2 regions of the Streptomyces sp. NPDC046977 genome follow, and region 1 is predicted to be linked to the other one. Evidence: riboswitches for the same ligand, from Rfam matches in the RefSeq annotation. Region 1 holds a riboswitch; the other holds the start of a gene.
What was found. A riboswitch is a leader RNA that binds a small molecule or an ion and turns the genes downstream of it on or off. The one in region 1 is predicted to bind cyclic di-AMP.

Region 1 (4,373 bases):
GCTGTAGCGCCCTTCCCGGCCCTCGCAGTGTGGCCGCGTGCCCCTGGGGTGCGCGGCCATCTCCCGTTGCGGGCGCTCCGCAGCCGGGGGAAATTGGGCGTAGAGGGAAACGGGAGGTTCCCATGACGGTCCTGGCGGAGGTCGAGTTCCCGGGCGTGACGGCCCTGCAGTACGAGGAGGCCAATCACCGCGCCGGATTCGGCCCCGACCATCCGCCCGCCGGGTTGCTGGCCCACGCCGCAGTGATCACCAATGACGGTCTGCGGATCGTGAACGTGTGGAATTCCGCCGAGGCGCTGGAGGCCTACCTGCTGATCATGATGCCCGCGGCCAAGGAGTCCGGGTTCCCGGAGCCGAGCGGGCCGCCGAGGGTCTCGGAGCTCTACAACTTCCTCGTGCCGTAGTAGTCCGCCGGAGTACGTCCGCCGCAGTACGTCCACCGGACAACGGACCGGCGGCCTGGTGTCGGGGGTGCCACCAGGCCGCCGGGGTCCGTGCGTACGACGTTCTTCTCAGCTCATCGGGTCACGGGTTCATGCCCATGCTGCGCAGCCACGGCATCGGGTCGATCGGGTCGCCGCCGCCGGGGCGGACCTCGATGTGCAGGTGCGGGCCGGTGACGTTGCCGGTCGCGCCGACGCGGCCGATGGTGTCGCCGGTGGAGACCTTGCCCGAGGTGACCAGCATCGAGGAGAGGTGGCAGTACCAGAGCTCGGTGCCGTCGTCGAGGGTCAGGATGATGCGGTAGCCGTACGAACCCGCCCAGCCGGCCTCGGTGATGGTGCCGCTGTGGATGGCCTTGGCGGGGGTACCGGTGGGGGCGGCGAAGTCCTGGCCGGTGTGGGTGTTGGCCCACAGGGAGCTGGACTGCCCGAAGCTCGCGGTGAGCGTGTACGAGGTCAGCGGCAGGGTGTAGCTCTTGGCGAGTTCGGCCAGGCGCGCGGCCTCGGCCTTCTTCGCGGCTTCCTCTGCGGCCTTCTTCTTCGCCGCGGCCTCCACGCGCACCTGCTGTGCGGCGGCGGCCTTGGCCGCCTTGGCGGCGGCCTCCTGCTGCGCGGCGGTGCGCGCGGCGAGGTCGGCGGCGTTCCGCTGCTGCTGGGCCTGGTCGAGGATGCGGGCGCGCAGCGCCTCGCCGGCGCCGGGGGTCAGGGCCTGGGCCACGGGCTTGGCCGTGGGCTCGCTCTCGAGCAGGCCGCCGATCCCGGGCACCTTGGAGACCTCGGGCATCTTGGGGAGGGAGACGGGGAGCGGGTTCTTGCCCTCGGCGGTCGCGACACCGCCGACACCGAGCACGGCCACGGCCGCGACGCCGAAGACCGCCGAACCGCGGCCCAGGGTGCGCTGCTTGGCCACGCGGTGCCGGCCGCGGACGGGGGCGGTCGACTCCTCGGTGGGGTTCCACGGCTCGGTGGCCGGCTCCGGCTCGCCGAACGGAGGGAGCGGCTGGGCGGTGTTCGTGTCCCGGGTGTCCGCCTCATGGGCGGGGCCGGTCTCGCGGACGCCGTACGCCTCGTCGAGGAAGGCGGCGGCCTCGACCGCGCTGCGCGGCTCGGGCACGGGGGCGACCGGCGTGAAGGGGGCGACCGGCTCGACCGGTTCGGCGGCGGGCTCAGGGGCGGCGGCGAGTGCCTCCTCGACCCAGCCGGCGGCGAAGTTCCACTCCGCGGTGTCCCAGCCGTCTATCGCGTTCTTCGTCGGCGGAGTCTGCTCGGTGGCCGGGGGGTTCCAGCCGGCGGCCATGTTCCACTCGGCGGTGTCCCACTCGGGGTTGGCGTACCCGGTCGTTTGGTGCTGTTGTCCGGGTATCAGGGCAGGCTCGTTCGACGCCACGCGGGCGCACTCCTTTCCTTCCTTCTCGCCTACCGGGTTAGCTGACGGGTTCGGAGCAGGAAGGTCTCCTACGAGGACTGTGCGAGCCCCCCGATTCACCCCAGGAAGTGGTTCCCCGGTTCCCGCGGACGGGATTCGGCAAGCGCACGGCGCCACCCTGGCGGGCGACGGGTGACCGCGCTGCGTTATCGAACGTTAATAGAGGCGGCACCCAATTCCAAGCCGCTTCGGCGAGTTCACAGCGGGAATCTATAGGGATGGAACGGTCAGAGGCGGACATTCCGCTGTGACTGCCGTGACCAACGAGATATGTGAGTGTGCATCAGTCGTTATGCGGAAGGGAGTGATCTGCTCACGAGGAGTGAGGATCAGCCCCGGGTCCCGGCCACCCAACACCCGCCCCCGGAAGGCGCCGAGAGGTCGCGGAGCACCGTCCGCGCCGGAGCGCCTTCCTGGCCTGCGGTGCACTTCACGCCACCCGTGAGGCCGGAAAGCGGTGGGGCGGACGGCCGCTGTTCGGGCCCTCGCGGAGCGCGGCGCCCGCCACGGAGGCGCGGGGCGTGCGGCGACGGGGGTCGCGGACCCGGCGCCGAAATTCCCCGGGCGTCCCACGGGTCACACGACGGCGCCGTGACCCTCGTCACTCTTGACACGCAACGGCTGCGTATGCGTGGGGCTGACGTGGCATCGAAAAGTGGCAGAACCGGGGCATAGCGGCCGTCGTGACGAGCCATAAGAGGCCATCGGACGCTGATGTGCCGTCAATGACGTGACCACTGAGGCCCGCGGCCGCCCCTCGGAGGAAGGCGCGCGGCCGGAGCCCGGTCCCGGGCGGCGGGGAGCCCCCACGCCCCCTATGCGACGGCCGCGCGGGTGCGTCATCATGCCCGAGTACGGCGGATTCGCCCGATCTTGGAGGCTGGCATGAAGCTGGGCAAAGCACTGGCCAAGGGCTACGCGGAGGAGACCGGCGACGAGCCGCCCGGTGTCGCGAAGGAGATCGACGTCGCGGCAGAGGTGACGGCCCGGACCGCCTCGTCGGCGGATGTCACGGCCGCGCAGGAGCCCGAGAGCGCCGAGGCCGCGGCCCGGTGAGGTACGGGCGCCGCTTGCCGGAGGAGCGGCCGGCGGTGCCGCCGACCGGCTGGAAGCTGGCGTTCCCCATGCTCTCCGCGGACGGCACGCGCGTCGGCTTCCGGGGCGTCTCCCTCGGTGGGCGCATCGTGTACGGCGTGCTCGACGACGCCCGGTGCGGCTACGGGAGACGGCACGCCAGCCCCGCCCGGGGCTGCGACTGCGGCTTCTACTGCCTCCACACGGCCGCCGAGGCGCAGGCGCTCACCTGCGCCACGGACTGCGGTGACGCGGTGATCCTCCAGGTCAGCGTGCTGGGCGCGTACACCCGGTACGAACGCGGCATGCGCTACGCCCGGCAGCGGGTGCGCACCGTCCGCATGGCGGCCTGCCGCTGCGGGCGTCCGGCACGCGTCTTCGTGCGCGACGGCACGGGCCTGCCCGGCTGGCGCACCCTCCAGGGCACCTGCCGCGCCTGCGCGGCGGGCCTGTGGGTGCTGGACCCGGCGGACTTCGGCCGGCTCGCGGGCCCCGGCGTCAACGTCACCGGTGAGGCCCCGCTCCCCGCCGACGGCCCGCCGTTGCGGCAGGAGCTCGCCGCGGAGGCCGCGGCCCTGCGTGCCCGCCTCGACCACTTCCAGGAACGCCTCCGCCATCTGGAGGAGGGCGTCTAGCCCACGTCCGGCCCGTCTCCCGGGATGCGCCGCCCGGTCCCGTTCCGAAACCCCTCTCGCGCCCCCGACCTGGGCCGGGACGCGGGGCCGGGCGCGTGCATGACCGGCCGCCCATACTGGAGGACATGGAGCACAACGCCGAGCTCAGGGAGTTCCTGCGGACCCGCAGGGCGCGGCTGAGCCCTCAGGATGCGGGGGTGGCGGTCAGCGGCACGGCGCGCAGGGTGCCGGGGCTGCGGCGGGAGGAGCTGGCTCGGCTCGCGGGCGTGAGCACCGACTCGTACACCCGTTTGGAGCAGGGCCGGCAGCACAATGTCTCCGACGCGGTGCTGGACGCCGTGGCCCGTGCCCTGCGCCTGGACGCGAACGAACGGGCCAGCCTCTTCGAGCTGGCGCGGCCGCGGCAGGCCGCCCGCCGCCGCCCGCCCCACCGGCCGCAGCGGGTCCGGCCCGAGGTGCACCGCGTGCTCGATCTGCTGGACGGCCGTTCCCCGGCCCTCGTGCTGGGCCGGCACGGCGACGTACTGGCCTCCAACCGGCTGGCCCGCGCCTTGATCACCGACTTCGACGCGCTCCCGCACCGGGACCGCAACCTGGCGCGCTACCTGTTCCTCGACGAGGCCGCGCGGGACCTGTACCGGCAGTGGGCGGCCTACGCCGCCGAACTCGTGGGCGCCCTGCGCGCGCAGGCCGCGCGGTACCCCGACGACCCGGGCCTGACCGAGCTGGTCGGCGAACTGACCATAAAGAGCCCGGAGTTCCGCGACTGGTGGGCCGACCAGGGCGTCCGGGAAC
Region 2 (4,373 bases), on a different contig from region 1:
CGCGCAGGACCCAGGTGAGGGCGAGCTGCGCGAGGGTCTGGCCGCGTTCGCCGGCGAGCTTGTTGAGGGCGTGGAGCAGGGTCAGCTTCTCGTCGGTGAGGGCGTCGCGCTTGAGGAAGTGGCCGAGCGCCATCCGGGAGTCCGCGGGGACGCCGTCGAGGTAACGGTCGGTCAGCTGGCCCTGGGCGAGCGGCGAGTAGGCGATGAGAGCGGTCTCGGTCTCCCCGACGGCGTCGAGGACGCCCGCCTCGGGTCCGCGCTGCAGCATGCTGTACGCGGCCTGGTGGATCAGCAGCGGGGTACCGAGTCCGCGCAGGATCTCGGTGGCCCGGCGGTGGGCGTCCGCGGGGTAGTTGGAGATGCCCGCGTACAGTGCCTTGCCCTGGCGGACCGCGGTGTCCAGGGCGCCCATGGTCTCCTCCAGGGGCGTGTCCGGGTCGAAGCGGTGGGAGTAGAAGACGTCGACGTAGTCCAGGCCCATCCGGCCGAGGGACTGGTCCAGGGAGGCCAGCATGTACTTGCGGCTGCCCCACTCGCCGTACGGGCCGGGCCACATGTCGTACCCGGCCTTGCTGGCGATGAACAGCTCGTCGCGGTACGGGCGCAGGTCCTGGGCGAAGAGGGTGCCGAAGTTGGCCTCGGCCGAGCCGGCGGGCGGGCCGTAGTTGTTGGCGAGGTCGAGGTGGACGACCCCGCGGTCGACGGCGCGGCGCAGCACCGCGCGCTGGGTCTCCAGCGGCGAGGTGTCGCCGAAGTTGTGCCACAGGCCCAGGGACACGGCGGGGAGCAGGACCCCGCTGCGGCCGGTGCGGCGGTACTGCATGGAGGCGTAGCGGTCTTCGGCGGCGAGGTAGGGCACGCGGGGGCTCCCGGTCGAGGTGTGGGTACGGCGGTGCACTGAGGTGTCGATGTAAGAAAATGTTCGGGATTGGGAGGCTACCCCTGGGGGTTCCGCGCTGTCACCCGGGTTCCGGGCCCCATGGCGCCTTCCTGGAGGGCGGGTTGGAACGCCCCATGTCCTGTCTTATCCGGCATCGAGGGTCGTAAGCGGACATATGTATCCACAGTGCATGCGTAGGCAATAGGTGCGTGATGGGTGTCACGCGGCGAACACGCTGCGGCGCCTCGCGGCGACCGAGCGTCGATTTATGCCCCCCATATTCACCACTCGTGTGCGGCCGTTCGCCCGGGGTCATCAATTCGCCTACACAGAGCGGACACATCTCACGTAACGTCACGGAATTCATTGATCGACTTGCCGGTCGGCAATTGCTGTGATTCAGGACCTTGCCGGGGCGCGATTGCGTCGTTTAGCTTCCAAGTCCCGCAGGCCGGATGCCGGCGGGAATTCTTCCGAGTGGAACGCCTAATCCTGCCGCCACTCGTAAGCCGGATGACAAGACCGCACGGCAGGAGCGGGGGACCCAGGTAAGTGCCGTTCCGTGTCACGGGACGGCTTGGGGTGAAGTCGCAGCGACGTGCCTTTGTTTGGCATGCCTCCATGCGGCCGGGCATCTCCAGCCCGAACCCGACAGCTCACCTCGTAGGCGTCGGAGAGGAATTCCCCATGCCCGCAAAGGGAAAGCACCGTCGTCAGCGGACCAACCGTTTCGTCCGCATCGGCGCATTCGCCGGCACCACGAGTGCCGCGATTGCCCTTCCGGTTGTCGGCGCCACCGGTGCCCATGCCGCTCCGGTGAGCGTCTGGGACAAGGTCGCCCAGTGCGAGAGCACGAACAACTGGTCCATCAACACCGGTAACGGTTTCTACGGCGGCCTCCAGTTCACCCAGAGCACCTGGGCCGGCTTCGGCGGCACCAAGTACGCCGCCCGCGCGGACCTCGCGACCAAGGCCGAGCAGATCGCGGTCGCCGAGAAGGTCCTGGCCGTCCAGGGTCCGCAGGCCTGGCCGGTGTGCGGTCCCAAGGCCGGTCTGACCAAGGACATGGCCGACACCTCGGCCACCCCCGAGAGCGTCGCCGGCACCACCGCCCCCAAGCCCGCCACCCCCGCGAAGGACACGACGGCCGGCAAGCCCGCCGGCTCCTCCTCCAAGCCGGGCACCGGCGGCAGCTACACGGTCGTCGGCGGAGACACCCTCTCCTCCATCGCGGACGCCCAGGACGTGGCCGGCGGCTGGCACGAGCTCTACGCCGCCAACCGGTCCGTCATCGGTGGCGACCCCAACCTGATCCGCCCGGGCCAGGTCCTGGCGCTGAGCGGCAAGGTCAAGGTCGCCCTCCCGGACAAGCCCGCGAGCACGCCCGCGCCGGCCAAGCCCTCCACCTCGTCCGCCTCCGGCTACACGGCCCCGCTGGACCACGTCACGCTGGGCACCCCGTACCACCAGGCCGGCTCCATGTGGTCGAAGGGCTACCACACCGGTGTCGACTTCATCGCCTCCACCGGCACCAAGGTGAAGGCGATCGCCTCCGGCACCGTGGTCTCCGCGGGCTGGGGCGGCTCGTACGGCAACCAGGTCGTCATCAAGCACGCCGACGGCAAGTACTCGCAGTACGCCCACATGTCCTCGCTGTCGGTCTCGGCCGGCCAGACCGTCTCCGAGGGCCAGCAGCTGGGCCTGTCGGGCGCCACCGGCAACGTCACCGGCCCGCACCTGCACTTCGAGGTGCGCACCACCGCGTCGTTCGGCTCCGACATCGACCCGCTCGCCTACCTGCGCGCGCACGGCGTCAGCGTCTGAACAACCTGACTGCCCGTCATCCGGCGGTAGTACGTGCCCTGTTCCCCGCACCGCGGGGGCAGGGCACGTGCCGTTGGCGAGTGACCGAAAACGGATCGAATATTTCCATTTCTGGTTTCCTCTCGATCGAACGATCAGTAGCCTCTGAGCCACGCGGCCGTCCCCACGGAGCCGTGCCCTGATCCCGACGAGCTGGAGCCGTTGATGGAGCGTCCCGCCTGGGCCCCCCAAGGCATCGACCTGTCCGTCCCGAGCGTGTCGCGCATCTACGACTACTACCTGGGCGGATCGCACAACTTCGAGGTCGACCGGGAGGCGGGGCGGCGGGCCATCGAGGCCTTCCCGGGCCTGCCCAAGATCATGCAGGCCAACCGCGCCCTCATGCGCAGGGCCGTGCGCTTCGCGGTGGACGAGGGCATCACCCAGTTCCTCGACATCGGCTCCGGCATCCCCACCTTCGGCAACGTCCACGAGGTCGCCCAGGCCGCGGACCCGGCCGCCCGCGTGGTCTACGTCGACCACGACCCCGTCGCGGTCGCCCACAGCCGCGCCGTGCTCGACGGGCACGAGAACGCCGCGATCGTCGCCGCCGACCTGCGGTCCCCGCGCGACATCCTCGACAGCGAGGAGACCCGCCGGCTGCTGGACCTCGACCGCCCGGTGGCGCTGCTGCTGGTGGCCGTCCTCCACTTCGTCGAGGACGCCGACGACCCCGCCAAGGCCGTCGCCGAACTGCGCGACGCGCTCGCACCGGGCAGCCTGCTCGTCCTCACCCACGCCTCCGTGGAGGGCGGCCCGCGCCGGCCGGAGGAGGGCGAGCGGGTGGAGAGCGTCTACCGCAAGGCCAGTTCGCCGCTGATCATGCGCTCGCGGGCCGCGGTGGAGGCGTTCTTCGACGGCTTCGAACTCGTCGAACCCGGCCTGGTCTCGCCGCCGCTGTGGCGGCCGGACGGCTCGGACGACGACGAACTCGACCCGGTGGTCTTCAGCGGGTTCGCGGGCGTCGGCCGCAAGGCGTGACCGTGGCCGCGGAACCCGACCCGGAGCCCGAGCCCGCCGACGGCCTGCGGCGCTTCGCGATCATCTGGAGCCGGGCGATCTACCCGGCCACCGCCACCTCCATGACCCGCGGCGAGTTCGAGGAGTACCTGCTCCCCCTCGCCGCGCGGCTGGAGGCGGCCCTGCACGCCCGGCCCTTCGACCCGCGCGCCGCCGCGGAGATCGGCTCGGCCCTGGTGGCCGCCCACTGCACGGACCCCGAGGCGCTGCCCCGCATCCTCGGCGTCGTGGACGCCTACCTGCTGCTGTACTCCCCGCTGGACCCGGCCCTGCCCGCCGACGAGGGCCGCACCCGCTCCGCCCGGCTGCAGCACTGGATCGCCTACGGCTACACGGGCGCGCTGCGCGAACGGACCCGGACGGAGCAGGAGGCCCTGTCCCGGGCCGCGCTCGCCGCCCGCACCGCCGTCGAACAGGCCCTGCACGAGAGCGAGGTGCGCTTCCGCGCCATCTTCCAGGGCGCCTCCATAGGCATCGGCATCGCCGACATGGAGGGCCGCATCCTCGACGTCAACGACGCCCTGACCGCCATGTTCGGCGGCCTGGAACGCCGCATCCTCAGCCGGAACGTCTACGACTGGGTGCACGCGGAGGACGCCCCCGAGGTCTG

Region 2: another riboswitch for cyclic di-AMP. It lies ahead of ABZ883_RS27145 (transglycosylase family protein); the one in region 1 lies ahead of ABZ883_RS03085 (M23 family metallopeptidase).

Annotation. Positions count from the first base shown of each region.
Region 1 is NZ_JBEYWO010000002.1:129,145-133,517, reverse strand. It holds gene ABZ883_RS03095 (DUF6227 family protein) at 1-7, shown strand, start outside; gene ABZ883_RS03090 (hypothetical protein) at 123-404, shown strand; gene ABZ883_RS03085 (M23 family metallopeptidase) at 526-1,830, opposite strand; cyclic di-AMP (ydaO/yuaA leader) riboswitch at 1,842-1,981, opposite strand; gene ABZ883_RS03080 (hypothetical protein) at 2,755-2,925, shown strand; gene ABZ883_RS03075 (hypothetical protein) at 2,961-3,578, shown strand; gene ABZ883_RS03070 (helix-turn-helix transcriptional regulator) at 3,704-4,373, shown strand, end outside.
Region 2 is NZ_JBEYWO010000020.1:60,936-65,308, forward strand. It holds gene ABZ883_RS27140 (aldo/keto reductase) at 1-859, opposite strand, end outside; cyclic di-AMP (ydaO/yuaA leader) riboswitch at 1,354-1,563, shown strand; gene ABZ883_RS27145 (transglycosylase family protein) at 1,568-2,704, shown strand; gene ABZ883_RS27150 (SAM-dependent methyltransferase) at 2,909-3,724, shown strand; gene ABZ883_RS27155 (EAL domain-containing protein) at 3,721-4,373, shown strand, end outside.